Regions from separate parts of the Undibacterium sp. Xuan67W genome, predicted to be linked through region 1. Evidence: predicted binding sites of a transcription regulator. Region 1 holds the regulator's gene; the other holds the start of a gene.

Region 1 (15,899 bases):
TGTCGGAGCAGGCGGCGCAGCGTGTTCTTAATGCAACTGACGAGGCAATTCCGCTGCAGGAATCCCTTGACGACGGCGCCAAGAAAATTTCTGTAGATCTTGAAAGATTGATATCTAGCTCCACAACGTTGGAGCAATATCAGCAAACTGCACAAGAAACACTTGCCTACCTAAAACTAGTTGCTGCCAATAGTAAAGAGACAAAATCCCATCTGATGAATATTATGATGGCGCAGGATTTTCAAGACTTAACCGGGCAAGTAATAAAGAGAGTAACTGATATTGCTCAGAATCTTGAGCAACAGCTTGTGCAATTGTTGATCGACTATTCTCCTGCCGAAATTAAGCGAGATGTTGGAGATGGTCTGATGAATGGGCCGCAAATTAATCCTGAAGGCAATGTCGATGTAGTTTCAAATCAGGGGCAAGTAGATGATTTGCTTGATAGTCTTGGTTTTTAGCTAGTCCTTTCGCCTAAATAAAGTTACTACTTATAAATTCATATGAACGAAACTAACTTCATTGTTAGAGAGCCTTTGCTTGATCCTAAGCAGCGTGTTATCGGTTTTCAATTATCATGGCAAAATTCAAGCCAAGCGGCGGAGTTCAGTGTTGACGATTTGAATTCCCTGATGGAATTTGTCGCCGAAAAGCTTAATGATGAGAATACGGGCTTTTTGTTGGGTGACAGTATTTTATTTATGGATGCTGTTCCAGGGCTATTGAAGGCCGAGGGCTTAAAACTGTTGCCGCCAAAAAATACCGTTTTGGTATTATCAAAACGTGACTTTACAAATCCTGAGACACTTGAGTCAATCAAAGAACTACGGCAATTGGGCTACGGAATCTGTATGCGTGGCGCTGATCTGAGTACACTGGAAAGATCTTTTTTCTCGCAAATTTCCCACATAGAAGTTCAATTAAATCCAGCTAATCTGGCATCACAGGCCAAGGTCTATGCGGCGCTCAAACAATCTTCGGTTCGTATGGTTGCTAGAAACGTCCTCAGTTGGCAGGATTTTGATGCTTGCTCTGCTTTAGGACTTGATTCCTTTGTTGGTAAGTTGCATTTGACACCGAGACCGAGTGCTGAGAAAAAAGGTTTAAATACTGCGCAGACGACTATTCTGCAGTTGATGGAAATGATCAGGAAGAATGCGGATATTCAGCAGCTTGAGGCCGTCGTAAAAAGAGATGCGACACTTGCCTATAAATTATTGCGATATATAAATTCTGCAGGTTTTGGGTTAAGAACCGAAGTGCAGTCGTTGAAACATGCAGTGCAAATTCTTGGTTATAGCCCCTTGTATCGCTGGTTGTCCCTTTTGCTTGCGACAGCGAGTACCAGTGGATATTCACCGGTATTACTAGAAACAGCGATTGTTCGCGGACGTTTTGCGGAACTCTTAGGCCAGCCTTACATGTCTAAAGCTGAGGCGGAAAATCTGTTTGTTGCCGGGATGTTCTCTTTGTTAGATCGTCTGCTTGGAATTTCAATGGAAGAGGTTTTGTCAACGATTCAGTTGCCAGAGGCAGTTACTGAAGCCTTAATTTCGAGAGGTGGTGCTTATGGCCCTTACCTCGCGCTTGCAGAAGCTTGTGAGTTGAACAGCATGTTAGTAGGGTCTTTATCAGAGTCGTTACGCATAAAACCGAATGAGGTTAATGCCGCACATCTGTCAGCTTTAGTTTGGGCAAAAAATATTGCTGCTGCCTAAGCATTATATTTTTGTTTTACTTCTTTTTAAAAAATGCGCCGTTCTGGCGCATTTTTCATTTGCTCTTCCACCTTAGACAAGCGAATTTTTTGCCCACTATCTTGCATTAACTTTTTAGCGTTACTTCAAATTGTTATTGCTCGTAAGGTGCGAGTTAACACGTCCTGTGAAATGAGGGGTAATTCATCACTTATTCCTCGTATGTCACTTTTCTAATTTCGCGAATAATCCTAACTGTAGAAATGTACTGGCATTAATTGGCTTGCATTTCAGAAAAGAATGGGAGTCGGCAATGGCCGAAGAAAGCGATCTCGAAAGAACCGAACCAGCCTCACCCAAACGTCTGGAGCAAGCCAGGGAGGAGGGCGATGTCCCACGTTCAAGAGAGCTGTCGACCTGCACTATTTTATTGGCTGCTGGGAGTGCACTTTGGATCTTTGGAGGCAGTTTAATACGTCAGTTAAGTCATATGTTGATGAATGGTTTATCGCTGGATCGTAGCCTCGCATTTGATATCAATTTATTGTTTTCAAGTATTGCTGTAGGCCTGATGGATGTGTTGATTGCATTTGCGCCGATTGCCGGATTGTTAGTTCTTGTGGCAATCGGATCTCCCTTGTTGATTGGTGGCTGGTTGTTTAGCGGGAAGGCATTGCAACCTAATTTCTCTCGCATGAATCCTTTGTCCGGTTTGGCAAATATGATTTCAACTCGGGCCGGGGTAGAACTCGTCAAGGCCATTATCAAAACGATTCTTGTTGGTAGTGTTGCCCTGATGGTTGTAATGAGTCAAAAAAATGCAATTTTTGGCTTGGTTCTTGAGCCGCTTGCACAAGGCAGTGCTCATATGGGTAATTTACTTGCAGCTTGTTTTTTATCGATTGTTGGCGCGCTTGTTTTTATCGCAGCAATAGACGCTCCTTATCAAATGTGGCATTACGCTAATAAGTTGAAGATGACACATCAGGAAGTGATTCAAGAGTCGAAAGAGGCTAACGGTAATCCGCAAATCAAAGCAAAAATCAGAGCCCAGCAAAGAGAAATGGCACGTCGTCGCATGATGGCAGAGATTCCGACGGCAGACGTCGTCGTAACAAATCCTACGCATTTTGCCGTTGCGCTGAAATACACCGATGGTGGTAATGGTGCGCCGAGAGTCGTTGCTAAAGGTGCTGATGCAGTGGCCGCGAGAATCCGTGAAATTGCAGGTGAAAATAATGTCCCTTTGTTAGAAGCTCCCCCTTTAGCGCGGGCTTTATACAAGCACACGGAGTTGGGAGATGAAATCCCGGAGAAGCTGTATGCCGCTGTGGCCGAAGTGCTTGCTTATGTATTTCAACTGAAGACTTTCCGTCAGCATGGTGGTTTAAAGCCGATTTTACCGACAGAAATCGACGTACCCTCAGAGTTGGATCCTAATAACGAATTACCACAACAGTCTCCTTTAATCGGAGCTCATGAATGAATAGTTTGAAATTGCCCGCCTGGATGAGCATATTTACTAATAAGGCGATTGCTGCACCCGTCTTGATTATTATGATGCTGGCGATGATGGTGTTGCCACTGCCTGCGTTTGTTCTGGACGTATTTTTTAGTTTTAATATTGCTCTGGCAATTATCGTTTTATTGACCAGTCTGTACACGGTAAAACCGCTCGATTTTATGGTTTTTCCAACGGTACTGTTGGTTAGTACGATGTTACGTCTATCGCTGAATGTCGCTTCTACCCGCGTAGTATTGACTGAAGGGCATACTGGTCCGGATGCAGCTGGTAAGGTGATTGAGGCATTCGGGCATTTTTTGATTGGTGGTAACTATACGGTTGGTATCGTCGTATTCGTGATTTTGACCATCATTAACTTTACCGTCGTAACAAAAGGTGCCGGTCGTATTGCCGAGGTTGGTGCCCGTTTTGCGTTGGATGCAATGCCAGGTAAGCAAATGGCGATTGATGCAGATCTGAATGCAGGATTGATTGCTGAGCAAGAAGCTCGTCGTCGCCGCACCGAAGTAGCGCAGGAGGCGGAGTTTTATGGCGCGATGGACGGTGCCTCTAAATACGTCCGTGGCGACGCTGTTGCCGGCATCATGGTGACGATTATTAATATTGTCGGTGGTTTAATCGTTGGTATGGTGCAGCATGATCTGGACTTCGCAACAGCCTTAAAAAACTACACTTTACTGGCAATTGGCGACGGATTGGTTGCGCAAATTCCTTCATTAATTATCTCGACTGCAGCGGGTGTTGTCGTATCTCGTGTTGCCAGTGACCAGGATATCGGTGGCCAGTTGATTGGTCAGTTGTTTGCCAAACCTCAAGTACTCTACATCACTGGCGGCATCGTTGGTGGCATGGGAATTATTCCTGGTATGCCCCATGTAGCATTTCTTCTTCTAGCGGGTATGCTAATTGGAGGGGGATATTTATTGACGAAAAAATCTGAAATTGTTGCCACAGCCGAGGAACAAGCGCCACCGCAAGCAGCTGCTCCCGAAATGGAAGAGGCGACCTGGCAAGATATTTTGCCGGTAGATACCCTTGGATTAGAAGTCGGTTATCGACTCATTCCTCTGGTTGACAAAGGGCAGGGCGGTGAGTTGCTTAGACGAATTAAAGGCATTCGTAAAAAATTTGCACAAGAGGTTGGCTTCTTGTCGCCTCCGGTACATATTCGTGACAATCTCGAGTTGAAACCATCGGCTTACAGAATTACTTTAAAAGGAGTCGAGGTCGGAACTGGTGAGGCGTTGACCGGACAATATCTTGCAATTAATCCTGGGATGGTCACGGGAAATTTACCCGGTGCTGTCACGACGGATCCTGCGTTTGGACTACCCGCAGTCTGGATTGATGCGGCGATGCGCGAACAGGCGCAAGGGATGGGGTATACCGTCGTTGACGCTGGCACCGTAATCGCAACCCATTTAAATCATCTTATCACATCACATGCTGCGGAGTTGCTTGGTCGTCAGGAGGTGCAGCAGCTTATGGACCATCTGGCGAAAGATACACCTAAACTCGTGGAGGAATTAGTTCCTAAATTATTACCGCTCTCGATACTGCAAAAAGTCTTACAAAACCTGCTCATCGAGGGGGTGCATATCCGCGATATGCGAACCATTATTGAAACGCTCTCAGAGCATTCAATGCACACACAAGACGCGAATGAATTGACGACCTATGTTCGTATTTCGCTTGGTCGTGCGATTGTCCAGCAAATATTCCCTTCTACGAATGAATTGACGGTGATGACTCTGGATAATCGCCTGGAGCGGCTGTTGATGCAGGCATTGCAGACGAATGGTGCCGATGGTGCAGGGATTGAGCCCGGTCTTGCCGATACTTTAGCAAGTCAGACAGAGGCAGCTGCACAGCATCAGGAGCAAATGGGATTGACCCCAGTGCTACTGGTACCGGGTCCATTAAGAGCTTTATTGTCTCGCTTCCTCAGAAGAACCTTGCCACAATTAAAAGTCTTATCGCAAGCAGAGCTACCTGAAACTAAAACCATTAGAGTTACCAGCCTCGTTGGAGGGCAATTATGAACGTCAGAAAATTTTCGGCAAATACCTCACGTGAAGCGATTCGTCTGGTTCGAGATGCGCTAGGTTCGGACGCGGTTATTTTATCGAATCGTAATGTTGAGGGCCGGGTAGAGATATTGGCGATGGCCGATGAAGTGGTAAGTTCACTAGTGATGCCAGAGCATAAAAAAGTAATGGTGCCGGATGTCCCTAGGTTCACTCCTCGCTTCACGTCGGACGATAGTTCTCAGCAATATACTGCGAACAGTATCAGTCGCTTTGATAGCGAGGCGACTCCGCAGGTTAGTCCGGGTGAGATATCTGCCGTCATGAATGAGATCAGGTCGATGAGAGGAATGATGGAAGCGCAATTGGCAGAGCTCTCCTGGACGAATACGCAAAAGCGGCAGCCTAAGAAAGCTGAAATTTTACGGGAAATGCTGGCAACCGGATTTAGTGCCAGTTTGTCCCGCTTTCTGATCGAAAAAATGCCTGAATCCGATAACGTCGTTAGCAGTCTGGATTGGATTAAAGCGATACTGAATAAGAATCTGTCTACCATTTCAAATGAAAGCGAGATATTGGAAAAAGGCGGTGTGTATGCATTAATCGGGCCTACCGGGGTGGGTAAAACCACGACGACTGCCAAATTGGCAGCGCGCTGTGTGATGCGCCATGGCCCGGCTAAACTGGCCTTGATTACGACAGATGGCTATCGTATTGGCGGCTACGAACAATTACGTATTTATGGCAAAATTCTCGGCGTCATGGTGCATTCTGTTAAAGACGAGTCCGACTTACGCATCGCTTTGTCTGAACTAAAGAATAAGCATACGGTGTTGATTGATACGGTCGGTGTGAGCCAACGTGACAAGATGGTGGCAGAGCAGATTGCGATGTTGTCAGGCGCCGATAGTAATGTGAAACGACTTTTATGTTTGAATGCGACCTCTACCGGTGAAACCTTAAGCGAGGTAGTAAGGGCCTATCAGGGTAAAGGCGATTTAGCTGGTTGTATTTTGACGAAGCTCGATGAAGCGGCAACGATTGGTGGTGTACTAGACATTGCTGTGCGCCAGAAACTGAATATCTATTATGTTGCCAGCGGCCAGCGTGTGCCTGAAGATCTGCATGTCGCTAACAAGCAGTATCTGGTTGATCGTGCGTTTAAATTAAAGCGCGAGACTTCCGCTTTTAGTTTGCAGGATGATGAGCTCCCGATGGTGATGGCAAATGCTGCAATGGCAAATGCGATTAATCCAGGTGCTTTACGGGAGGTGTCCCTTGGCTAGTTTTGATCAGGCAGAAGGATTGCGCCGTATGCTTGAGGCGCCAAAGCCGCGCGTATTAACGTTTTTGTCTGCTTTGCGTGACGATGAGAAGAGCAGCATGTTGGTCAATCTTGGTGTTTCGCTTGCCAGGCAAGGACAACGAGTTTTGATGATTGATGCACGCTGCTCAAATCATAGTATAGGATCGTGGTTGGGTAGCGATTCCGAGAGCACCCTGTTGGATGTAGCGCGACAACAGCGTACAATGAGAGAGGCGATTAAAATAGTCTCATCAAATTTATCGGTGTCTATGTTATCCAAATATGCGATGAATTCAATGCGGTTGCCAGCCGAAAATTCGAGAAAATTATCACGGGTTTTCGATGTTGCGGCAAATGCAGCCGACTTAGTGATCGTTGATAGTGAAATCGATAGTAACGATGCGTTTCCTCTTGCGTCGTTTGAAGAGTCTGATGTCGTGATACAAGTATCAGCAAATCCCGTCACTATTAAAAATGCGTATGGTTTGATCAAACGAGTTAATAGTCGCCTTGGTCGTCGTTCTTACGGTATTTTAGTCTCTGGAGCAACTGAACAATCAGCGCGACTGGTGTATGCCAATATGGCTCAGGCGGCAAGCCGTTATTTAGCCGTTCCACTACATTTTGTAGGTTATGTACCTGAAGACGATCACATGAAACAAGCTGCTCATCTGGGGCGCGCCGTGATTGATGCGTTTCCGTTGGCTGGAGCATCAATTGCCTTCTCCAAATTGGCTGAACAGTTGGCAGCCGCTGCTCAGTCAACACTGGGGTTGCGTGGCTTGCCTGAGTTGGGTGTCGGCATCGGAATTTAAAAGAAATTATGTACACTGCCAGCGGAAAGTCAGACAAAAATTCTCTACTCACAGAGCACGCTCCTCTGGTAAAACGACTTGCTTATCAATTAAAGGCGCGCTTACCCCCCAGTGTTGAGGTGGACGATCTTGTTCAGGCCGGCATGATAGGTTTGCTCGACGCGGTCAACCGCTATGAAGATAATCATGGTGCTCAATTTGAGACTTATGCTGTACAGCGCATACGCGGCGCGATGCTTGACGAGTTGAGGAATAGTGACTGGTTGCCGCGTGGAGTCCGTCAAAATATGCGTAAGATTGAGACGGCAATGAACACGCTTCAACAAAAGTTAGGCAGGCCTCCGTTAGAAACGGAAGTTGCCAAACAATTGAAATTAAGCCTGGCTGAATATCAGGATGTTTTGAGTGAAAGTGGTGGGCACCAATTGGTCTACTATGAAGACTTTCATGACGCCGATACCAAAGAGCATTTTCTGGATCATTATTGTACCGATCAGTCGGGTGATCCTTTGGAGGATTTGTTGCATGGAGATTTTCGTGATGCGGTTATCTTTGCAATTGACAGCCTTCCCGAGAGAGAGAAGCTCTTAATGGGGCTGTACTACGAACAAGAATTGAATTTAAAAGAAATCGGTGCGGTGATGGGGGTATCTGAATCGCGGGTTTCACAACTACACAGCCAGGCAGTAGCTCGATTAAGAGCATCTTTAAGGGAGAAAGCGTGGACTGGGCTAGCATAATTGGGCTTGTATTAGTTATTGCCGGAATTTTCTCTGGGCAGCTTATCGAGGGCGGACGCCTGTCATCATTGGTGCAGCCCGCCGCATTCGTGATTGTCGTTATTGGCACAATTGGGGCGGTGCTGCTGCAGAGCCGGATGCCTACGTTTATCCGTGGTGTCAAAATGCTGAAATGGGTCGTATCCATGCCAATCGACACGAGTAAAAAGACGATACAAGAGGCGCTGATCTGGAGCGTTGTTGCTCGCCGCGAGGGATTTCTTAGCTTAGAGCGTTACATGGGAGCAAGTAAAGATCCTTTCATCAGCAAAGGTTTGCGCTTAGTCATCGATGGAATTGATCCTGTTCGTTTAAAAGAAATCTTGGATGTTGATATTTCTTTATATGAAATTGAACAGCGTCAGGCTGTCAAAATATGGGATGCCGCTGGGGGTTACTCTCCGACTATCGGTATTCTGGGGGCAGTTCTTGGCCTGATCCATGTGATGGAAAATCTGTCCGATCCGAGTAAATTAGGTAGCGGGATTGCAGTCGCTTTTGTCGCAACAATCTATGGTGTCGGGCTAGCCAACTTATTTTTTCTGCCGGTCAGTAATAAGTTAAAGGAAATCATTAGCAGTGAAGTAACACGACGTGAAATGTTATCTGATATTTTTTACAGCATTGCCTTGGGTGATAGTCCCCGGGTCGTGGAAGAGCGCCTTGCCAACCACAAAAAATAAGCCCGCCATGGCCAGGAAAAAATATCATGATGAGAGTGATAATCATGATCGCTGGCTGGTGTCATATGCTGATTTTATTACCTTATTATTCGCTTTTTTTGTTGTGATGTATGCGATATCTTCTTTGAATGAAGGCAAATATCGTGTCTTATCTAATTCGCTCACAGGTGCATTTGGCCAGGCGATGGTGATGCATTCTGCCAACAGCGATGTAGAGCCTGCGATCAAACTTGATCCTATCCGTCTCGTTAAGCAAAAAAACCTGGAAACTTTGCACAAAGAACGTGAGCAGATGACGGGTATGGCGCGTGATATTTTGAGCGTCCTTGAGCCTTTGGTGCGCGAAGGTAAGGTGAGTGTCAGTCAGACCAGTCGCGGTATTACGATTGAGATCAACGCGAGTGTTTTGTTCGCGCCAGGTGAGGCGAAATTGAACCTTGATTCATATCAGGCGTTAAAAGCGATTGCGTCGGTGCTCAAGGCAGACAACCATTCAATTCAGGTTGAGGGCCATACTGACAATTTGCCAATTAAGAATTCTAGCTTTCCGTCGAACTGGGAATTGTCCGCTGTCCGTGCAAGTACGGTAGTGCGTTTATTTACGGAAAATGGCGTCGATGAAAACAGGATGACTGCAATTGGTCAGGGGCCGAAATTACCGGTAGGATCGAATGCTAATGTCGAGGGAAGAGCAAGGAACCGGCGGGTGACAGTTACTATCCTGGCTATTTTGCCGGAACCTGTCATTGATGTACCCTTGGCGGATCCAGCTAGTGCAGTAAATGCCGATAAGAAATAAATATTTCTTTCGGACTATCAGTGGGTTGTTAGCCGATAACTAGGCCGCGCCCTGTAATGTTTTGTATTTTGGCCTGTCCATTTGGGCCATACATGGCACCTGCCGGATTGCTCTGCTGGAGAACATTGAGTGCGCCTTGATTGCGCATTAGCTGACGGTTGATCAGAATGCCGTTGGTGCGATTAATTTCTTTTGCTTTTTCAGCGATTGCCAGAAGCTGAGTCCAGTTATCTGCAATCGTTGTTTCAGCGGGTGCTTGCGCCAGAAATGCATTGATTCCGTTCAAGTCACTTGAGAACCCCATTTCTTCAAGGTGCGTGCTGCGAATTTTTTCTAATTCTGCAACTTGGGCAATACACAGACCTTTGCGCTTAGTAAACTCGTTCAGGTCATTGACATGACCTTCAATCAACGCAGCTTGCTCTAATTTCAGTATCTCAGTCAGTGATGTCATTGCGGACAATTCATTCTGCAGAGATTGATTCAATTGAGGCAGTTTTGCGCTGACGAGATTCATGATTATCGTTTTCTTGCGTTTAATAAATCTTTGACGGTTTCTAATAAGCCATCTGCGACTTTTTCCGAATTTACCTGGAAGCGCCCCTCAGAAATGGCCAGCTTAATTTCTTCTACCTTCTTTGCCTCAAATACAGCGCTACTTGCTTGTGTGTTCTGTAAGGCCTGAAGTTGCGTCGACAAAGGCGAAATCTGTACCTTCGCAGATGGCGTCGACGACACTTCTGTTTTCTCTGCCTGTTGATCGGCGCGAACCTGTTGCGGCCCCGCTGGCAGTCCAGTGGTACTCTTTAGTGCATCATTAATTTTCACAGCATCACCCTCTATGTTGGGATTTTTATACATCTACATTATGTATATCGGCTGCGATATTTTAAACTTTAACGTCATTTGCGGAAATATTGTGCTGCTGAGAAATTACTTGATTAATAAGTGATCTCAATAACGCCGCCTGCTTTCGCAATTCCGCTAACAACCTGTCCTGATAAAATTTTAACTTTGGCAACTTGTCCCTCGCTAGCGTTGCTTAAAGCCTGCCCATCAGTTGCTACCTGGAACCCCTTGCCAGTACTGGTGACGCGAACCGACTGTCCTTGTTGGACGACTATCGGACTCTTTAGACTATCGCTCTTTATTACGGTACCCGACGTGACAGATACGTTTAATGACTTGCCTATTGCCTGATTCGGATTAGTGATGGCTCCGGATGGAAGATTCGATAGTTCTCCGGTCAGTTTCATCAAATCATTGGCCGTGATCGTTTGTCCATGGGCTATGTTGCCTGAAGTAACATAATAGTCACCTGAGACTTTAATGCTGGCAGACAAGTACACGACCCATGCTGCAGGACTGCTGCAGCGTACACCTATCGTAATTTTGCCCCATGGTTTGCTACCTGGAGGTAAGAATGGTTCAATATTTGTGCATGTAGCCAGATTAAGGCGATTGTCGACAGCACCTACAGTAACCTGTGGCTCACCACTGAATCCCGCACTTTGCTTCCTCAAAAAATCCTCAGCCGCTTGTCGAATCCGCTGCGGGTCTTCCGGCTGTGCACAAGCTAAGGTCGGCATCAACTGACATAATAACAATAAAACAATTAGCTTTTTCATCGCAACTCAACTAAAAACGTGTTCCTGCAGTGTAGTCAATTTCTCGCTTACCTATTTGGGGAATAGAAGGCTTTTTCCTGTTCTTCTCAAATGATTGTTCTTGCTTTTGCGGAGATAAGATGCAAAACATCAAAAACCGTTTTGGTTATTGTGCATGCTGTAGAGCAGGTTAGGGAGGGATGATGAGTAGCAAAGTCGATGATTATTTGCGATTTCATGAGGCGGCATTGTCCATCAGGGGACAGCGTCAGCAGATGATCGCCTCCAATATTGCCAATGCAGATACGCCTAATTATAAAGCGCGTGATATTGATTTTTCTGCCGCGATGAATAACGTCTTGCAAAGAAATGCTGGACAGGCGCCATCTGAACTCGCAAAAACAGCTCCCCAGCATCTCGACACCCAAGGAGCCGTTGGTGGCAGTACGCAACTTTACCGGACAACGGTCCAGGGAAATATTGATGGTAATACTGTCGATATGGATGTGGAGCGTAATCAATTTACAGACAATGCATTGCGATACGAGGCGAGTTTGACGATTCTTAATATGCAGATACGCAATATGCTGTCAGCGATTCAGGGGTAATAGATTATGTCTCTTTTCAATATTTTTAATGTAGCTGGTTCTGCAATGAGCGCACAAGCGCAACGGCTTAATGTTGTGTCGAGCAATCTGGCTAATGCGGATAGTGTCACTAGTTCAAATGGTCAGCCATACAAAGCCAAGCAAGTTGTTTTCAGTGCGGTGCCTGTTGCTGATTCCGTCTCTACAGCCGTAAGGGTAAAAGAGGTTGTGGAAGACAATAACCCGCCTAAACTGATGTACGACCCTAAGCATCCGTTGGCGGATGAAAAGGGTTATGTGGCGATGCCAAACGTTAATGTCGTGGAGGAGATGGTGAATATGATCTCCGCATCCCGTTCTTATCAGACCAACGTTGAAACGATGAATGCTGCAAAGACCATGTTGTTAAAAACGCTCACGCTGGGTCAATGATCTTCGCCAGAAGTTAAAGGAAAATTAAAATGACTACCGTACAGACTACTACCGTTGACCCAAGCTTGCTGACCACGATGAATGGCGGTACCGCTGCAAAATCAAGCACGCAGGAGGCGCAAGATCGCTTTATGACCTTGCTGGTAACGCAAATGAAAAATCAGGATCCCCTAAATCCCATGGATAACGCTCAGGTGACGAGTCAGCTAGCGCAATTGTCTACCGTAACAGGGATTGATAAGCTAAATACTACGGTTACCTCGCTGAGTAACAGTTTTTTGTCTGCCCAAAACCTGCAGGCCGCCAATATGATTGGTCATGGAGTCGTTGCGGCAGGGAATAAATTAGGACTCTCTCAGAGCAAAGGTGTATATGGCGTTGAGCTTGCTCAAGGTGCAGACAAAGTTGATGTCACGATTAAAGATGCGTCTGGTGCCGTGGTGAAAAAACTGAGTCTTGGTGCAATGGAAAGTGGTATCAATGCGCTGACATGGGATGGTACGAATGATCAAGGTGCCGTCGCCGCTGATGGACAGTATCAGATTGAAATTAGCGCCAGCGTTGCTGGTAAGGCAATTGATGCAACTGCGTTAAGTTTCGGAATGGTTTCCAGTGTTACGTCGAATGCGCAAGGCGTTAAGTTAAATGTGGCAAATGTCGGCGATATCGGTCTAGCCGATGTGAAAAAAATCTACTAATTCGCGAGCAAGCTAATTAATTTCCAGTAAAGGGAGAAACATCATGGGTTTTCAACAAGGCTTAAGTGGCTTGAATGCAGCATCCAAATCATTGGATGTGATTGGTAATAATATTTCCAATGCCAGTACCGTGGGTTTTAAGCAGGCACAAGTGCAGTTTGCTGACGTATTTGCGAATTCATTAAATGGCGCCGGCGGGGCTCAGGTGGGTATCGGTACTCGTGTTGCAAACATTGCTCAGCAATTTTCTCAGGGTAATATCACATCAACCAATAACCCGCTGGATATCGCGATTAACGGCAATGGTTTTTTTCGAATGTCGACTAATGGTGCCATTACTTACACAAGGAACGGACAGTTTCAGTTAGATAAAAACGGTTATATGGTGAATGCCCAAGGTGCGCAGCTGACGGGTTATGTTGCAGATGCTAACGGGGTACTCGCTACGGGCGCTGCAACGGCCATCAATATCAATACTGCTGATATCGCGCCTGCACAGACATCAGCCGTCAACGCAGTGTTAAATCTGGACTCCAGAAATACGGTTCCAGGTGGAGCGACACCCATTGCGTTCTCTGCTACGGATCCTACTTCTTATAATAAAGCGACATCAGTTGCAGTTTTCGATAGTCTTGGCAACTCACACGTACTGCAAACATTCTTCGTAAAAATCGACCCGGCTGTGACGCCTCCTACTGCGCCATCGACGTCTGAATGGAATGTGTTCGCAACGAGTGACGGTGTACCGATCGGATATGTGCCGCCGGCAGTCGCAGTACCTGTCGGTAAATTAGGATTTGATAATCTTGGTAAGCTGGTGGCGGCAACACCGGCATTTGCTGTCACGGATCCTAAGGCATTGAAAGTCACAATCCCTGTGACGACTGGCGCTGTTACGCCGATTTCAACCCCGTTAAGTATCAAATTGGATATGACAGGCAGTACGCAATTTGGCTCTGATTTTAGCGTCAGTTCGTTAAAACAAGACGGTTACACCTCCGGGAAGTTATCAAAATTTAATACCGCAAAAGATGGCACGATTGTTGGTAGCTATACCAATGGTAAAACTGCCGTACTAGGTCAGGTCGTATTGGCCAATTTCACTAATCCAAATGGTTTGCAATCCTTAGGCGACAATCAATGGACGGAAACGGCAACCTCTGGCCCTGCTCTGGTTGGTACGCCCGGTGCTGGTGGGCAAGGCTTGTTAACATCTTCTGCTGTTGAAGATTCGAATACCGATCTGACGGGTGAGTTGGTCAATATGATTACGGCGCAACGTGTTTATCAGGCCAATGCCCAAACGATTAAAACGCAGGATCAGGTACTACAAACGCTGGTCAATTTGCGTTAGTCCTAGTCAGGCATTGCATGTGCACAGTATTTCTTAGCGCTTAGTTATTTAACAGGGGTTGGCAATGGATCGGTTGATCTACACAGCGATGACAGGTGCAAAACATGTGCTGGAGCAGCAGGCAACGACAGCACATAACCTGGCTAACGCTACTACAACAGGGTTTCGTGCGCAGCTCGATTCTTTTCGTGCCGTTCCCGTTGTTAGTGACGGTCTTCCGACCAGAACCTATGTCGTTGACGCAACGGTAGGAACGGATTATTCCACCGGGACCTTGCAAATGACCGGACGAGAATTAGATGTCGCCGTGCAGGGTAAGGGTTGGTTGGTTGTGCAGCGAGAAGATGGTAGTGAGGCGCTGACACGTCATGGCAGTTTAAAACTCAATGAAAACGGTGTATTGCAAACGCAAGCTGGGCTCAATGTGGTAGGCGATGGCGGCATCATCACCATTCCACCCGAGGTCTCGGTCGCGATTGCTAAAGACGGCACTGTCTCCACAATTCCGACCGGTAGCAAGCCGAACGGGGTACAAGTTATCGGCAGGTTAAAACTGGTCAATCCTCCTGAAGAAAATCTGGTACGTGGTGATGACGGGCTCTTTAAAACCAAGGATGGTAGTGCCGTTGATGCGGATCCCGCAGTGGGTGTGGCAGGTGGCATGCTTGAAGGGAGTAATGTTAACGTCGTTGAGTCAATGGTGACGATGATTACTCAGGCTCGTCAGTTTGATATGCATATGAAATTGCTGCAAAACGCCGAGAGTAACGCAACAAAAGCCAGTCAGATCCTGTCATTAAGTTGAGTTTGAATACGACACAATGTTGTTAAGCAGGTCGATGTGAAAATTGTAGGCGTTATAGAAATTGCGCATTCGTTAGATCAGGGAGAAATGACATGATACGTTCACTGTGGATAGCAAAAACAGGTCTGGATGCGCAGCAAACGCAAATGGATGTAATTACCAATAACCTGGCCAACGTCAGTACGACGGGTTTTAAACGATCCAGAGCGATATTTGAAGATTTGCTTTATCAGACAATTCGTCAGCCTGGTGCGCAAAGTTCCCAGCAGACGCAACTGCCATCAGGATTGCAGCTTGGTGTCGGCGTGCGTCCTGTCGCTACCGAGAAAATATTCACGCAAGGTAATCTCCAGCAAACCGGAAATAGCAAAGACCTTGCGATTCAAGGGCAGGGATTCTTTCAGGTCTTGCTGCCAGATGGCTCAACTGCATATACCAGAGATGGATCTTTTCAAGTCGACAGTCAAGGTCAGATGGTGACGTCAAGTGGATTTGTCATTCAACCTGCTATTTCTATTCCGGCGAATGCACAAACGATTACTGTTGGCCGTGACGGTACGGTATCTGTTACCCAGCCTGGCTCGGCTGCGCCTGTCCAAGTAGGATCAATTCAGCTGGCTACTTTCATTAATCCGGCCGGACTGATGTCGATGGGTGAGAACTTGTATGTAGAGACAGCGGCTTCAGGCAATCCTGGTACAAATACCCCTGGCACGAATGGCGCAGGTCTGCTGAGTCAGGCTTTTATTGAAACGTCGAACGTGAATGTGGCTGAAGAACTGGTC
Region 2 (15,899 bases), 150 kb from region 1:
AAAAAGAAGAGTTGATTGAACGCTTCGGCGCGCCGGTTGCGGCGCTGGTTGACGGCTTGTCAAAGCTGGAAAAAATCGAATTCCAAAGCCAGATCGAAGCGCAAGCTGAAAATTTCCGCAAAATGCTGCTAGCCATGGCGCGCGACGTGCGCGTCATTCTGGTCAAGCTCGCTGACCGGCTGCACAATATGCGCACCCTGGGTGCGATGAAACCGGAAAAACAGCGTCGCATCTCTCGCGAAACGATGGAAGTCTATGTGCCGATCGCGCACCGGCTCGGCCTGAATAATATCTATCGCGAGTTACAAGATCTGGCTTTTGCGCATTTATATCCGATGCGTTATCGCACACTCGCCAAAGCCGTCAAAGCGGCGCGTGGCAATCGTCGTGAGGTAGTCAATAAGATCATGGAAGCAGTGAAAACTGCGCTGAAAGAAGCTGGACTTACCACTCAGGTTTTTGGCCGCGAAAAAACTCTGTATGGTATTTATCGCAAAATGCACGATAAACACCTGAGCTTTTCGCAGGTGCTGGACGTCTACGGTTTTCGTATCGTTGTTGATAATTTTCCGAATAGCTACTTCGCCCTTGGTACCTTGCATGCTCTGTATAAGCCGATGCCAGGTAAATTTAAAGATTACATCGCCATTCCCAAAACGAATGGCTACCAATCCCTGCACACCACACTGATCGGACCTTACGGCACACCGGTTGAGTTTCAGATACGCACCCAAGAAATGAATCAGGTCGCCGAATCTGGTGTCGCCGCGCATTGGCTTTACAAAAATGAAGATGGCAATTTGACAGATCTCCAGCAGCGTACCCATGCCTGGCTGCAGTCCTTGCTGGATATTCAAAAGCAGACAGGGGATTCTGCTGAATTTTTAGAGCATGTCAAAGTCGATCTGTTTCCTGATTCGGTCTATGTATTCACACCAAAATCGAAAATTATCGCCCTGCCACGCGGCGCGACGGCACTCGATTTCGCTTACAACATTCATACCGATATCGGCGATCAGGCGATTGCGACACGAATTAATCACGAGCCGGTTCCGTTGCGCTCCGAATTAAAAAATGGTGACATCGTTGAAATCATTACCTCGCCAAACTCTCGTCCTACTCCAAACTGGCTGACTTATGTGCGCACAGGCAAGGCACGCTCGGCAATCCGCCATTATCTGCGTACCATCAACCTGAACGAATCAACAGAACTCGGCCGTCAATTGCTGGCACAGGCCCTTGTCGCAGTACATTTAAATCCAGAATTGCCGGAGAGCCTGGTTGACAAATTACTCAACGAGTCAACCGCCAAATCACTGGAAGAAATTCATACTGATATCGGTATTGGCAAGCGCATGGCAGCGCTGGTCGCACGGCATATTCTGGATTTGGTAGAAGACGATTCTCCGTCGATTCCTTTCCAGCAATTTGCCGGCGACAAACTCAGTACCAAACGAGATCCTGTCATTATTTATGGGAGCGAGGGCGTTTCAGTCCAGCTGGCGCCGTGTTGCTTGCCAATTCCCGGTGACGGGATTGTCGGCCAGCTCAAGCGTGATCAAGGATTAGTGGTTCATACCGATGACTGCGACAATGCCAAACGCATGCAGGTGAAAGAACCTGACCGCTGGATTGACGTGAGTTGGGGTGAAGACCTGAACCGTCGCTTTGATAGTCGCGTCGTCGTGATGGTCAATAATGAGCGAGGTGCGCTGGCACGGATCGCCGCAGAGATTGGCGAGTCAGACGCCAATATCAGCCATGTCAGCATGGAAGATGGTCAGGCCAACGATATGACCAATATCCATTTCACAATCCAGATTGAAGACCGTACTCACCTAGCCAGACTGATGCGCAATGTGAAGCACCTCAATGGCGTCGCCAAAATCTGGCGCGAACACGGCTGAATTTAATTTTTCACATCAGTTTTTGAACGACTTACTCAGGATATTGCACCTTAATAATCGTCAATTCATCAATACCTGCCGGCGTCTTTAATACGACAGTATCGCCTTCCCTAGCCTTGGTCAACGCGCGCGCCACTGGCGATACCCAGCTGATTTTGCCCGCCAGCGGATCAAACTCATCAACACCAACGATGGTAATCGTGACCTCCTCACCCTGTTGGTTTTCATAAGTTACGGTCGCGCCAAAAAATACCTGATCGTTTTCATGATGAACACGCGGATCGACAACCTCTGCGATATCAAGTCGCTTGGTTAAAAACCGGATACGCCGGTCTATTTCACGCAAACGGCGCTTACCGTAGATGTAATCTCCATTTTCAGAACGATCACCATTCGATGCTGCCCAGTGAACTATATTGACGATCTCAGGGCGCTCGACGTCCATCAGATGCAAGAACTCCTCCTTCATCCTTTGATGGCCTTGTGGCGTCATATAATTTTTAACGCCAGCAGGAATCTCGGGAACGCCAAATTCCAGATCATCATCCTGCTCGGTTTCTTTGACAAATGCTTTATTCATTTTGGCATTGTAGCGGAGATGCAGAAAAATATACTCTGATGCGCACCACGACACCAGCAAGCCTTATAGAATAGACACCAGTAAATACGGCAATAGTCATTGCCGACAGACTCTATCCGCAACAGTATTTTTTCGATCAAGGTATATGCATGACAGTGAGCGCAGCCATCAAACTTATCATCGTTGACGATCATGCAGTCGTACGTGAGGGTTTAAAACAAATCATCGGCAGTACAGAAGATATATGCATTGTGGGAGAAGCCGAAAATGGGCTAGATGCAATCAGGCTTTCACGGCAACTTGTTTATCAGATCATGATGCTGGATATTTCACTGCCAGATAAAAATGGCATCGAAATTCTTAAACAAATTAAAAAAGAATCGCCGCAAGTGTCCGTCCTCATGTTTTCGATACACAGAGAAGACCAATATGCGATACGGGCGCATAAATCCGGCGCATCTGGCTATTTGAATAAGCAAGCAAGCGCAACTGAAATTTTGCAAGCCATACGTCAAATTGCATCTGGATTGAAATACATTAGCCCAGAACTCGCCCAGGAACTTGCGAACAACCTCAATCAAGAGCATGAAGGCGAACTGCACAAAACACTGTCTGATCGCGAGTATCAGACGTTGACGATGATTGCCTCTGGCAAAACCGTCAGTGACATTGCCAAAGAATTGTCTCTGTCGGTCAAAACTATCAGCGAATACCGGGCACGCTTATTGTTAAAAATGAAATTACGCCACAACGCAGAACTGACGCATTACGCGATCAAAAATCAACTTGTTGAATAAGTTCGCAAAGGCATAAAAAAACACTAGAATCCAGTATTACCGTTACCAGCAGCTCCTCCTGATACTCGATAGTTCAAGCGCGGAAGCACCATGTCAAACAATCCTAATAATTCACAGTTCAAAACACCGACTGACATCGCCAGAGAAACTTTCCGGCGACTGGCAATTCAAAGAATTGCGCCAACTCCCGAGGCTTATCGCAAGCTGTATCAGGAAATATCCGGTGTCATTGATGAAATATCCGAAACAAAACCAGACACTCCGGCGGCGTCACCTCAATCAACTGAAGGCATAGAACCGTCTGCCGCTGAACAATTGCTACTCGGTTTCGCAGAAAGTCTGAAGCAATCACCAGGGGATCTGGGTAACTTTGGTCATCGGTTCAGTCGCGCAATCAAATCGGGCAACTGGGACGATTACAGCAAAGGTCTTACGCAATTAGCAGAGAAAACAATAGTCAAACCAAGTAACTCTATCAGCCTGGTAGATCCGATTCCCGTACCAATTGCGAGTACAGCGAGCAACTCTATTTCTCTGGTTGACGATATTCCCGTCGAGGACAGCCGTCCGAAAATTTTAAAAGATTTGCTGTACCGCACTTTGACTTTGGCTCTCGCTTCCGTGCTCAAGCCGAACCCCTCACTTGCCACAGAATCAGAAGCACTGGGAATCGCCGTCAGGGATGCAGAAAGCGAAACAGCGCTGAATCAAGTCGCGTCACGACTCAAGCATCTTTGTTTTCAAATTGAATTGAGCAGCGGCGATACCGCTGAACAGCAAGAGTTGTTGTTAAGATTATTCGGCTTACTCTTAGATAATGTCCACGAATTACTCGATGAAGATAATTGGCTACGCGGCCAGATCGAAGTTGTACAAAGCCTGATTTCTGGACCGATAGATCATCGTGCTTTACAAGAGGCCACCAGAAGCCTCAAAGACGTCATTTATAAGCAAGGTGCGCTCAAACACAGCATCGATGAATCGAAAACTTCCGTTAAAAACATGATGGCGACCTTTATTGATCGCCTCAGTGTCATGACGGTCAGTACAGAAACCTATCACAGCAAAATGGGCGGCTATGCAGATCAGATTCGTCAAAGCAAAGATGTGATCGAAGTCGATCAACTCATTGCGTCTATATTGGATGAAACCCGCACCGTACAAACGGAAACCATGCGGTCACATGAGATGATGATCGTCGCACAAAAAGAAGTAAAAGAAGCGGAAGTTCGAATTAAAGAACTCGAAGACAAACTCGCTCACATGAGCGAATTAGTGCGTGAAGACCAATTAACAGGCAGCCTTAACCGGCGCGGACTCGATGACGTGTTTGAACGAGAGGCCGATCGAGCCGACCGTCGCGGCACCCCTCTCTGTGCGGCCATGCTGGATCTGGACAACTTTAAAAAACTCAACGATACACATGGGCACGCCGCAGGTGATGAAGCTCTGGTGCATCTGGTTCGCATCGTCAAAAAAACACTCCGCTCCATTGATGTGATAGCGCGTTATGGTGGTGAAGAGTTTTTGATCGTCATGCCAGAAACAAATCTGGACGAAGCCGCCTCTGCCATGACCAGGGTGCAACGTGAATTGACGACTCATTTTTTCACTGCCAATGAGCAACGCCTGTTCATCACATTTAGCGCGGGCGTGGCGCTAAGAGGCCCGAACGAAGCTCAAGAAGCCGTTGTAAAGCGTGCAGACAAAGCGATGTATGAAGCCAAGAAGACTGGTAAAAATCGCGTAGTGAAGGCAAATTAGTCAATCAGTCAAATTAATGAGTAAAACCCGACTAGATCAAGCTTACGCCTGACCTGATCTCCGCCTACAATAACAACCTACGCAAGAAGTTAATCGTAGCCACCTTCACTATTTTGTAGAGAGACCGGGTATGGAGAAGACAAATCCAATTTATGTCACACAACCCTCTCTTCCTCCATTAGAAGAATTCATCCCCTATTTAGAAAAAATCTGGGACTCAAAAATATTGACGAATGGTGGTCCTTTTCATCACGAACTGGAAGAAAAACTGTGTGATTATTTAGGCGTAAAGCATCTTTCCTTGTTTACCAACGGGACTATTGCACTTGTTACTGCGCTGCAAGCCTTAAGGATTGCTGGTGAGGTCATTACAACGCCCTATTCTTTCGTTGCGACAGCACACTCTTTATTATGGAACGGCATCAAGCCTGTTTTCGCAGACATTGATCCCATTTCACTGAATTTAGACCCGACAAAAATAGAAGCTGCGATTACCCCCAACACGACCGCAATCATGCCCGTTCATTGTTACGGGAGACCTTGTGATGTTGATGCAATTCAACGAATTGCTGATAACTATAATCTCAAAGTAATATACGATGCGGCACATGCTTTTGGCGTAAAACGTAAGGGCGAAAGTATTCTGAGCTGCGGCGATTTGTCGGTATTAAGTTTTCATGCGACGAAAGTTTTCAACACATTTGAGGGCGGCTGCATTATATGCCCAGACGCCAAAACAAAACAACATATCGATCATTTGAAAAATTTTGGCTTTGTTGACGAAACGACCGTTGTTGCCTACGGTGTCAACGGCAAAATGAGCGAGGTCAACGCCGCATTTGGCTTACTTCAACTACAACATATCGATAAGGCATTAGATAAGCGTCGCCAAATATCTGATAGATACCGTGAGCTACTCGCAGACGTGAAGGGAATTACTTTGCTCCCTGAAAGCACCGATGTATCGTCCAATTTTGCGTATTTTCCTATTCTGGTTGAACCAGAATATCCGTTGAGTAGAGACGCCTTATATCAAAAGCTAAAGGATAAAAATATTTTTGGCCGTCGCTACTTTTACCCATTGATTTCGAATTTCCCTATGTATAGAGGTTTAGTCTCTGCGCATCATGACAATCTCCCAGTCGCAACCGGGGCGTCGCTTAAGGTGCTCTGTCTTCCTATTTATCCCGCACTAGAAATCGAAGAAGTAACATATATTTCTGAACTTATTGCGAACTGATCGCATCATCCAAGAAACCATCCGTCGATGAAAATAGCCATCATGCAACCCTATCTATTCCCATATATAGGGTATTTTCAGCTAATCGATGCTGTCGATGTTTTTGTAATCTATGACGACGTAAATTATATTAAGGGTGGCTGGATCAATCGAAATTTCATTCTGAATCAGTCCAAAAGTCTAAGAATAACCTTGCCGCTTGATGAGCAAAGTCCAAATAAACTCATTAACCAGATTAGTATTAAAGACCATTCAAATAAGCTACTGGAAACAATCCGTCACAGCTACGCAAAAGCGCCGTGTTTTCATGAAGCGTCTCCTTTGATTCAGCGCATATTGATGAACAGCGAAAATAATCTCGCACAATTTTTAACTCATCAGTTAAAGGAGGTGATTGATTACCTGGGTATCAAGATTGATTGGCGAATTTCGTCGTCAATCAACAAGGACAACACATTGCATGGTCAGGAAAAAGTGATCGCTATCTGCGAGGAACTGGGAGCGACCCACTATATCAATGCGATTGGTGGTAAAGAGCTGTATGACCACGAGAGTTTTGAAAAAAGAGGGATTGAACTTTCATTTATCCAGTCTGAACCGATTACTTATACGCAGTTTACAGATTTTGTTCCCAACCTATCGATCATCGACGTGCTGATGTTTAATACACCGTCACAAATATCAAAACTTATCAAAAATTATCACCTGATTTGATCAGATTTATTAACCAAACCGAACCCTATAACGCTAATTGTCAGCTTCACACACCCCCGACTACTATGCCAAACAATATTCATCAACTCAGTGAACTCAAGTTTGGTCTGATTGACTATTGGAGAATGTTCAAGGCTCGCGGCATATGGTTACCAGTCAACTACTTCCGGCACGCACATCTGTTTGATCTACGTTACAAAACGAATACACATACTTGGCTTCCCAAAGATAATTTTGAGGAAAAACCAGACAATTTTGAACACGGATTTATGTATATGTGTTCCTGGACCAACGAAATCCAAAATTCTTTCAAGATCGTCAAATCCTTGTTAGCAACCGATTTCGATGACTATTCGTTTGTCGATATTGGCTGCGGCAAAGGAAAGGTTGTGATCGTTTGGAAACAGGAATGCTTGCGAGAAGGAAAACAACAAGCTGTGTATGGAATTGATTTTTATCAACCACTAATTGCGATCGCAAAAAAAAATTACAGCAAAGTGTTTAACGAAGAAGGTATGTTTTTATTGAGAGACGCAACGCAAACTGAATTTAATGAATTTGGAAAAAAGATCATCGTTTATCTCTACAATCCATTTGACGAAATCATATTGAAACAGGTAATGGAGCGATTACGCGATCATCCGTCCATTATTATTTATAACAACCCTGTCCATGCTCAGGTCATTATCGACTCGGGATATAAAATCCTCTACGAACACAAGGGGCCTCACCCCAATGCTGAAACTACGATTTTATCTAATCTTTGAGATGCCGTTTCTGCTTTTCTACAATAATGACTAATGCTTAAACATAATATCAAACACCCGCAATTTGGCATTTCGGATTATTGGAGAATGTATCAAGCAAGGGGGATCCAATTACCCTTCAAATATTTCGTAGAAACACATCTGTTTGACTTGCTCAACAACACGGATACTCATACATGGCTGCCCAAAAATCAGCATGAGACTATCCCGGAAAATTTTGAACATGGTACTTTTTATATGTCCTCATGGACATCAGAAATACAAAACTCATTTCATGTAATTGATAAATTGATTGGAAATGAATTCTCAGAATACAGTTTCATCGACATAGGTTGCGGCAAAGGTAAAGTCGTTTTGACATGGCGTAAAACATGCGCACAGGCTAGAAAATCGCAAGCAATATTTGGCATTGATTATTATGAACCATTTTTAAATATCGCCAGAAACAACAATCAGCGGGTGTTTCATGATGATGGCAATTATTCTTATGAAGATGCGACGAAAACCCGTTTTCAGGCTTATGGCGATAAACTCATTATTTACCTGGCGAACCCATTTGATGAATTTATTTTAGAAAAAGTAATTGCTAATCTATCGTCATCAAAATCTATCATCATTTACAACTATCCTGTCCATGGTGAAATTATTACCAAACATGGGTACAAATTGATTTACGAAAAAATGGGATCTCTTCCTTTGGCACAGACACGTATTTATTCAAACCAAATCACAACAACCTAATCGTCGACGTTAAAGGAAATGGTTGGTTGTCCATCGCACCACCGGTACCACATAACACGCAACGCTTTTTCGAAAGCGACAGCAATTTTGTTTGGATTCAGGTAATCCGATTGCAAGACCCGCTGTCTCAGTCCAGAACGAATAATTGCCAGATCATTTCTATTGCTGGACAAGAATACTGCTTTGCGTACTAGATCGTCGTTATCTGTTGCCACAAATTGTTCTAATTGAAGATGTTGCAAAATAGCCTGTCCTTCCCTGCTAAAAGAGCTGTTGCCAGCGAGCGTCAAGGTTGGCACTCCCATCCATAGGCCATGCATAGATGTTGTCGCGCCTGTGTATGGGAAGGTATCTAAACAGAGATCGACTATTTGAAGCTGTTTTAAGAATTCCTCCATATTGCTTCTTCGAAGAAAAGTCAGTCGCTCTTTCACAACACCTTTTGCTGCAAATTTAGCGATCATGTCCTCAGGATGATGGTTTTTCGGAAGTCCCCCAATAATCATATGACTATCTGGAAGCGCGTTCAATATTTCCGACCAGATATGTATAACCGAATCACTTATTTTACTGATGCGATTAAAGCTACCAAATTGAAGACTCTTATTTTTTAAGGCTGGTAGTGGCGATATTTCCGGGGAATTCTTATAAGGTTCAAAAGGCGTACAAACAGGTAATCTGACAATTTTTTCGGAAAACTGCATTTCAGCATCACCCGCCGGAACCAAATAACGATCGGTCACGTAGTAATCCATCGCTCGTAATCCAGTAGTCCCTGGATAACCTATCCAGCTAAACTGAACGGGTGCTGGCTTACGTGCAAAGGTAAGCAGTCTGTTATTGGTTGTATGCCCAGATAAATCACACAAAATATCGATTTGATCGGTTTCGATTACTTGTGCAAGCTCAAGATCCGAATAATTGTGAACACTTCTCCAGCTGACAAAATTTGACTTTAATTGATGAGTTACCTCATCTTCCAGATCACGGTTGTAATACGCAAACAGACTGAGTTGTGTCTTTGTAGAGAGTTCTTTTAAAATTGATCCGATATAGGAAGAAACAGCGTGATTAAAAAAGTCTCCGGAAACGAATCCCACTCGTAATGGTCGATCATGGTTTTTGTTGTTTGTATGTTTCGGCCAGAATGGAATAAGCGGTATTTCGTAGCGAACACTAAAGTTTTTATGCTCTTCAAATACCAACGCTGGGCTGGCCTTAAAAGACTCCACCAAAAAAAATAATAGGGAAGAAAACGCCGTAGTATCGGTTGGATCTAAACTTAATGCTTTGCGGTAAAGCGATTCGACTTGATCCTGACGACCGCCGAGCGTGTGAAGTATATTGCCTAAACTGCGGTGGGCAGATGCAAGTGATGAATCAATTGTTATGCAGCGCTCATAATATTTTTGAGCAAGCAAAATCTCATTTTGATCGAAATATATATTCCCGATATTAAATAAAGCCTCTACATAATCAGGACGCAATGCGATAGCGCGCTCTAAATGAATTAAACTGGATTTTGAATCACCCAAAAGCTGCAATATTGCACCGAGTGCGTTATGTGAATCCGCAAGATTCGGCGCTAACCTGACCGCCTCCTCAGCGAAATATTTAGCCTCACTCAATCGTCTCTTTTCTCTTAGTAGCGCAGCAAGGTTGAGGTAACCGACAGCAAAATTCCTGTCAATCTCAATTGCCTTTCGAAAATAGAACTCTGCCTCGTCAAATTTTTTCAGAGCCCGCAAAAGATTACCTAAATTATTACAAGCCTCAAGCATCTCCGGGTTCGATGCGAGCGCAGATTTATATGACAGTTCGGCTGCCGGGTATTTCTTTTTTGCGACAAAAATGAGCGCCAGATTAAATTGTGCGATTGCGTCGGACGGCGCTAACTCAACGGCCTTTAACATGTGCGTTTCGGCCTCATCCAATCTTTGCAAACCAATTAATGCTAATCCGCTATAACGCCATACCAAAGAATCACCAGAATTTTTTTTAGTCGCTTTTTCGGCATATTTAAGGATCTCTGCAAACTTACCTTTGTGATACAAGTCCCCCAAGTACTTTTCTGTTGATGAAACAGTTTTAGATACAGCGACTTGCGGAGACATGATTTCTTTTTGCGTAGAATCACTTTTTTCGATATTAATTGTGAGATCTACACGCTCATGTGATGCATCCTGTCCAACAATAGGTTCCTGAGAACTCAAAATTTGATTTCGCAAAAACGCCGCCTCTTGAAAAACTTGTTCGTCACCCGACAGGCGAAGAACATGCAAATACTGATCCCAATACATTACCGCCGTCGGCTTCGATTGGATCGCCTGCTCCAAAAAAGATGCTGCGTTTGCTAAATCTTGTGCCTCCAGATAAATACAAGCCAATTTATAACTCGCATCAGAATAACTCGGCATTTCAGCAAGAAGCGCCTTGTATGTATCGATTGCCTGAGCCGATTCCCCGTTACGCCAAAGAGTATCCGCAGATTGCATGATTTCGGTTAACACGATATCCATCGCTGACGACTCTATCTCACTGTCACTTACTTCTAGAGCAGGCTTATTTTCGATCATTATTTATTTACTCAAATTGGACAAATCCGCAATGGATTGGGTGTGAAACGAACTAATCAACAGAATTACGCAGAGGCTCTTAAACAATAACAAACTTAGCCGCCAAGCATGCGTTGATTAGAGGCAGAAATATCCACATTTAACTCACATAAACAATAAATGGCAACTTGCTAATACGCTTTAAGGCGGCAATGACGTTGTGACATAAAAAATGTGCCTCATCATTCAAGATATTGCCATGCGTACCTAATTTTTATTAAGTGCATAGCTAAGAAGTAGTTTAATTGCTCATTTAACATTAATTAAATTAGAATTTTGATGAAAATTTATCTTTTAGCAATGTTAAATAAATTTAATTTAACCCTAAAGTATTTTCAAAATTCGTCGTTCAGCGGAGTGAGAATAAAAACTTTAGTTCAAAAAAAAATATTTATTTGCAGTAACAAATTAAATATTTTCGATACCTGTCCGTTACCTGAAACAACGGCGGTGCTGTAGTCACAGAAACAGACCAAAGTTTAAGGCTAGTGCCGATTTTTAACTTAGGTAAGGAGAATTAAAATGGCTTCATTTATCAATACCAATATTGCATCGCTGAATGCGCAACGCAATCTGACGACTTCACAAGCATCGTTAAATACATCTTTACAACGTCTTTCTTCCGGTTTGCGCATCAACAGCGCAAAAGACGACGCCGCAGGTTTGGCGATTTCTCAGCGTTTGACTTCACAAATCGGTGGTTTGAACCAGGCAGCACGTAACGCGAACGATGGTATCTCTTTAGCGCAAACCGCTGAGGGCGATTTAACTCAAATCGGTAATAACTTGCAACGTATTCGTGATCTGGCTGTTCAAGCAGCCAACGGCTCTAACAGCGCAAGTGATCGCGCTGCTCTGAACAACGAAGCCAGCCAGTTGGTATCTGAAATAAATCGTGTTGCAAGCAACTCTAACTTTAACGGCGTGAATTTACTTGATGGTAGCTTTACTAATCAAACATTCCAAGTCGGTGCAAACGGTACTAGCAACGACCAAATTACAATTGGTTCAATTGCCAGTGCAAAATCCACCTCATTAGGTGTTGGTTCTGGATCAGGCTACGCAACAAACTTGTCCGGCTCCGCTGCGACAACTGATGCGTTGGGTGCTGGCGGCTTGGTTATTAATGGCTTTAACGTTGGTGCATCAAGTGCTGACGGCGTGTCATATAAAGACTCCAACGGTAGCGCCATTGCAAAAGCTGCTGCAATCAATGCTGCTTCAGGCAACACAGGTGTAACAGCAACAGTCAGTGCCAACACAATCACCGGCACTGGTGCAACTGGCTTTGCAACAGCAGTAGCAGCGGGCGATATCAAAATCAACGGTGTTGATCTTGGCCCTCTCGGTGCAGCTGGTTCTGCGGCAGAACGTGGTTCTCAAGTTACCGCTGCGGTCAACGCAAAATCGTCACAAACTGGTGTAACAGCAAGTTATGACACCACGACAGGTGCAGTTTCCCTGACGGCCACTGATGGTCGCAACATCACGATTGAAAAAGCAGCGGCAGCTGGTTCAGACGACAACGTAACTGGTTTGACAACAGGTGCAACTGCTGGCCTTGCCTACTCCGTTACTACGTCTGCTCAAGTCAATTTATCCTCTAGCAGCACTAAAGGTATTACTGTATCGACAGGTTCTGATATCAGAGATACTTCTGGTACGGCTGCATCCACAGGTATTGCTGCAGGTGACTTGAAGATTAATGGCGTTGATATTGGCACTGTTGCAGCAAGTACAGAGGCAAGTGTTACTGGTCAAAATCTGGCAGATGCAATCAACAAAGTCACAAGCAAAACTGGTGTTTCCGCAAGTACAACTGCTGCTGGTGCTGTTACATTGACGTCAGTCAACGGTGCAAACTTTGATATTACGGCGACTGCTGCTGCAAATACTGCGTTTGGCTACACAACTGGTACAACGACTATTTCTGCCGCTGCCGGTGCAGGTACTACTGCTGCAGGTCTGACAGCCGGTACTAAAGCTGCAACTGTTACTGCGGGTGCTGGCCTTTCGTCACTCGACTTGTCGACAGCGTCTGGTGCTACTTCTGCCTTGACAACAATTGATGCGGCTCTCGCTTCAGTCAATAGCTCACGTGCGTCACTGGGTGCATACCAAAACCGTCTGTCATCAGCAGTAACTAGCTTGCAAACGAGTGCAGAAAACTTCACTGCATCACGTAGCCGTATTCAAGATGCAGACTTCGCACAAGAGACAGCAAGTTTGACGCGTGGTCAAGTATTGCAACAAGCTGGTACTGCGATCTTGGCGCAAGCGAATGCCTTGCCACAGGGTGTATTAGCTCTGCTTCGTTAATATCTAATGATTATTCGCTGAATTTTCATTAGCAAGAACTAATCCCCTGGTCATTTTTTGATCAGGGGAATTTTTACTTAGAGGAAATGATCATGGACATCTCGTCAATTGGTAATTCCAATACAAATGTGGCAGTAGTACTTAACCGACAAACCAGCTCCGATGCGTCAATTTCTACAGCACAAGCAGCCGCACCAACTATTACTGAAATAGCTGTAAGTCAGGCGAACAAAAGTCCTAGTCTTGCTGACGTGACTAAAGCAGTTCAAGACATCAATAAATCTATTCAATCTAGTTCACAAGGCGTTGAGTTTACAGTCGACAACGACGATAAGCGTGTTGTGGTCAAAGTAGTAGACCAGCAAACCAAACAAGTGTTGCGTCAAATTCCGACTGAAGAAGCGATTGAGATTTCAAAATCACTGGATAAGTTGCAAGGCCTGCTAATTAAGCAACAAGCATAGGTAACTTAAAAAATTTATTGTAAGAAAATGCTATTTTAAAACTGATAGGTAAATCCCCCTCTAAAGTCTGGTTTGCCTGAGCCGATAACTAGGTATAGTGCAAGCATACGAAGGGGAATATAGTGACTATTCAATCAACAGGTATTGGTTCAGGACTGGACGTCAATACACTGGTTACCAAATTAATGCAGGTAGAAAGCCAGCCCCTAACGGCTCTCGCTACCAAAGAAGCGAGCTATCAAGCGAAGCTATCTGCATATGGATCATTGAACAGTGCGCTTAGCGCATTTCAAAGTTCCCTATCGAGTCTCAATAATCCTTCCACGTTTCAATCTCTTAATGCTTCGTCTGGAGACTCTACAGTTGTCTCAGGATCAGCGACTAGCGGTGCTGCTCCAGGTAATTACAGCGTCAATATTACCAAGTTGGCCCAAGCTCAATCCATCTCAAGTGCGGGACAAGTCAGCACAACAAACGCTATCGGAGACATAAACGCTACAACGACAATTTCTTTTCAGTTCGGTACGATTACCGGCACTGCGACGAATGGCGTATATGGAACAGGCACAACATTCACCCAAGATGCCGCTCAAGCAACTGGATCAATCACCATTGACAGCAGCAACAACTCACTTCAGGGTATTCGTGATGCCATCAATGCTGCAAACATCGGCGTAAGCGCAACCATCGTTGGCGATGGAAGTGCAACCCCATACCATCTGGTATTAAACTCAAGTAAGACCGGCGCCGCATCAAGCTTGAAAATTAACGCATCCGGTGATGCTGCCGTCCAAGGCTTGTTAAATTACGACCCTGCTGGCACTCAAAATTTTACTGAAATCAATACCGCTCAAAGCGCAACGCTGAAAGTTAATGGGATCGACATTACCAGTGCGTCGAATACCGTAAGCGGAGCAATTCAAGGTGTGAGTTTGAATTTGACTAAAATTGGAAGTACCTCTATTGCTGTTTCGGCCAATACGGCAGGCATACAAGGCGGGATTAATAGTTTAGTCAAAGCATATAATGATCTAAACTCAACAATTAAGACTCTAACAGCCTATGATCCAAGTACAAAAAAAGGCGGATTATTACTTGGGGACTCGACTACTCAAAGTGTACAAAATCAGATCCGCAACTCATTATCCACTGCGGTAAATGGTCTCGGCGGTGGGCTGACTACCTTATCTCAAATTGGTGTCACGTTTCAAAAGGACGGCTCTTTAGCGCTAGACTCAAGCAAGCTTACAACAGCCCTGACAACAAAGTTAAGTGATATTGGTGGTCTATTTGCCTCTATCGGTAAAGCCAGTGATAGTTTAGTCAGTGTGGCCTCTTCCAGTTCTGCCACAAAAGCAGGTAGTTACAATTTAAATATCACTAAAATTGCTACGCAAGGTAGCTTAACTGGTGACCTGTCTTTGCCGGCGACGACTACGATCGCGGCGAGTACAACGATCAATGTAACCTTAGATGGGGTAACCGCCACTGTAGGCTTAGCGCAAGGCACTTACACGCCCAGCCAGTTAACCGCTCTGGTCCAGTCGTCGATTAATGGAACTTCTGCTTTCTCTGCAAATGGATCAACCGTTACTGCTTCTCTCGGGGGGACGGGAAATCTCATACTGCAATCTACAAAATTTGGAGCAGCATCAAATGTGAGCGTTGCATCAAACACAGGATCCTCGTCCGCGCTGTTAACCGGAAGCATCCTAGGAGGGACTGCGGGCAACGATGTCGCTGGTACATTAAATGGTGTAGCCGCAACCGGCTCTGGTCAAACGCTTACGGGAAGCGCAGGTTCCGATGCAGAAGGTCTAAAAGTTTTGGTATCTGGAGGCGCGGTTGGTGCTCGCGGTAGCGTCAACTTCTCTATTGGGTATGCTTATAAATTAAATAATTTATTAAATGGTTTTCTTGGAAGCAACGGCACCATTGCCAGCAGTTCGTCAGGCGTTACTAAAAGTATTACCGAAATTGGCAAACAACGT

The links. Region 1 encodes FliA, which starts transcription of late flagellar genes. Its sites were predicted from a motif close to CTAAAGTTTNNNNNNNNNNNGCCGNTA; they were not measured.
Region 2: ACO0LE_RS01190 (flagellin) is a predicted target of FliA. The motif match lies at 11,534-11,560, and genes of this name have one in related genera.

Annotation. Positions count from the first base shown of each region.
Region 1 is NZ_JBMPPN010000001.1:97,861-113,759, reverse strand. Features, by position in the region: gene cheZ (protein phosphatase CheZ) at 1-461, shown strand, start outside; gene ACO0LE_RS00520 (EAL and HDOD domain-containing protein) at 504-1,718, shown strand; gene flhB (flagellar biosynthesis protein FlhB) at 2,011-3,183, shown strand; gene flhA (flagellar biosynthesis protein FlhA) at 3,180-5,264, shown strand; gene flhF (flagellar biosynthesis protein FlhF) at 5,261-6,535, shown strand; gene ACO0LE_RS00500 (MinD/ParA family ATP-binding protein) at 6,528-7,370, shown strand; gene ACO0LE_RS00495 (RNA polymerase sigma factor FliA) at 7,379-8,110, shown strand; gene ACO0LE_RS00490 (flagellar motor protein) at 8,092-8,832, shown strand; gene motD (flagellar motor protein MotD) at 8,840-9,631, shown strand; gene ACO0LE_RS00480 (flagella synthesis protein FlgN) at 9,660-10,148, opposite strand; gene flgM (flagellar biosynthesis anti-sigma factor FlgM) at 10,151-10,459, opposite strand; gene flgA (flagellar basal body P-ring formation chaperone FlgA) at 10,573-11,259, opposite strand; gene flgB (flagellar basal body rod protein FlgB) at 11,442-11,846, shown strand; gene flgC (flagellar basal body rod protein FlgC) at 11,853-12,257, shown strand; gene ACO0LE_RS00455 (flagellar hook assembly protein FlgD) at 12,287-12,955, shown strand; gene flgE (flagellar hook protein FlgE) at 12,999-14,309, shown strand; gene flgF (flagellar basal-body rod protein FlgF) at 14,374-15,114, shown strand; gene flgG (flagellar basal-body rod protein FlgG) at 15,207-15,899, shown strand, end outside.
Region 2 is NZ_JBMPPN010000001.1:247,873-263,771, forward strand. Features, by position in the region: gene ACO0LE_RS01145 (RelA/SpoT family protein) at 1-1,907, shown strand, start outside; gene greB (transcription elongation factor GreB) at 1,939-2,487, opposite strand; gene ACO0LE_RS01155 (response regulator) at 2,637-3,284, shown strand; gene ACO0LE_RS01160 (GGDEF domain-containing protein) at 3,375-5,048, shown strand; gene ACO0LE_RS01165 (DegT/DnrJ/EryC1/StrS family aminotransferase) at 5,179-6,288, shown strand; gene ACO0LE_RS01170 (WbqC family protein) at 6,316-7,002, shown strand; gene ACO0LE_RS01175 (methyltransferase domain-containing protein) at 7,068-7,769, shown strand; gene ACO0LE_RS01180 (methyltransferase domain-containing protein) at 7,803-8,510, shown strand; gene ACO0LE_RS01185 (tetratricopeptide repeat protein) at 8,507-11,086, opposite strand; gene ACO0LE_RS01190 (flagellin) at 11,648-13,444, shown strand; gene ACO0LE_RS01195 (flagellar protein FlaG) at 13,537-13,908, shown strand; gene fliD (flagellar filament capping protein FliD) at 14,031-15,899, shown strand, end outside.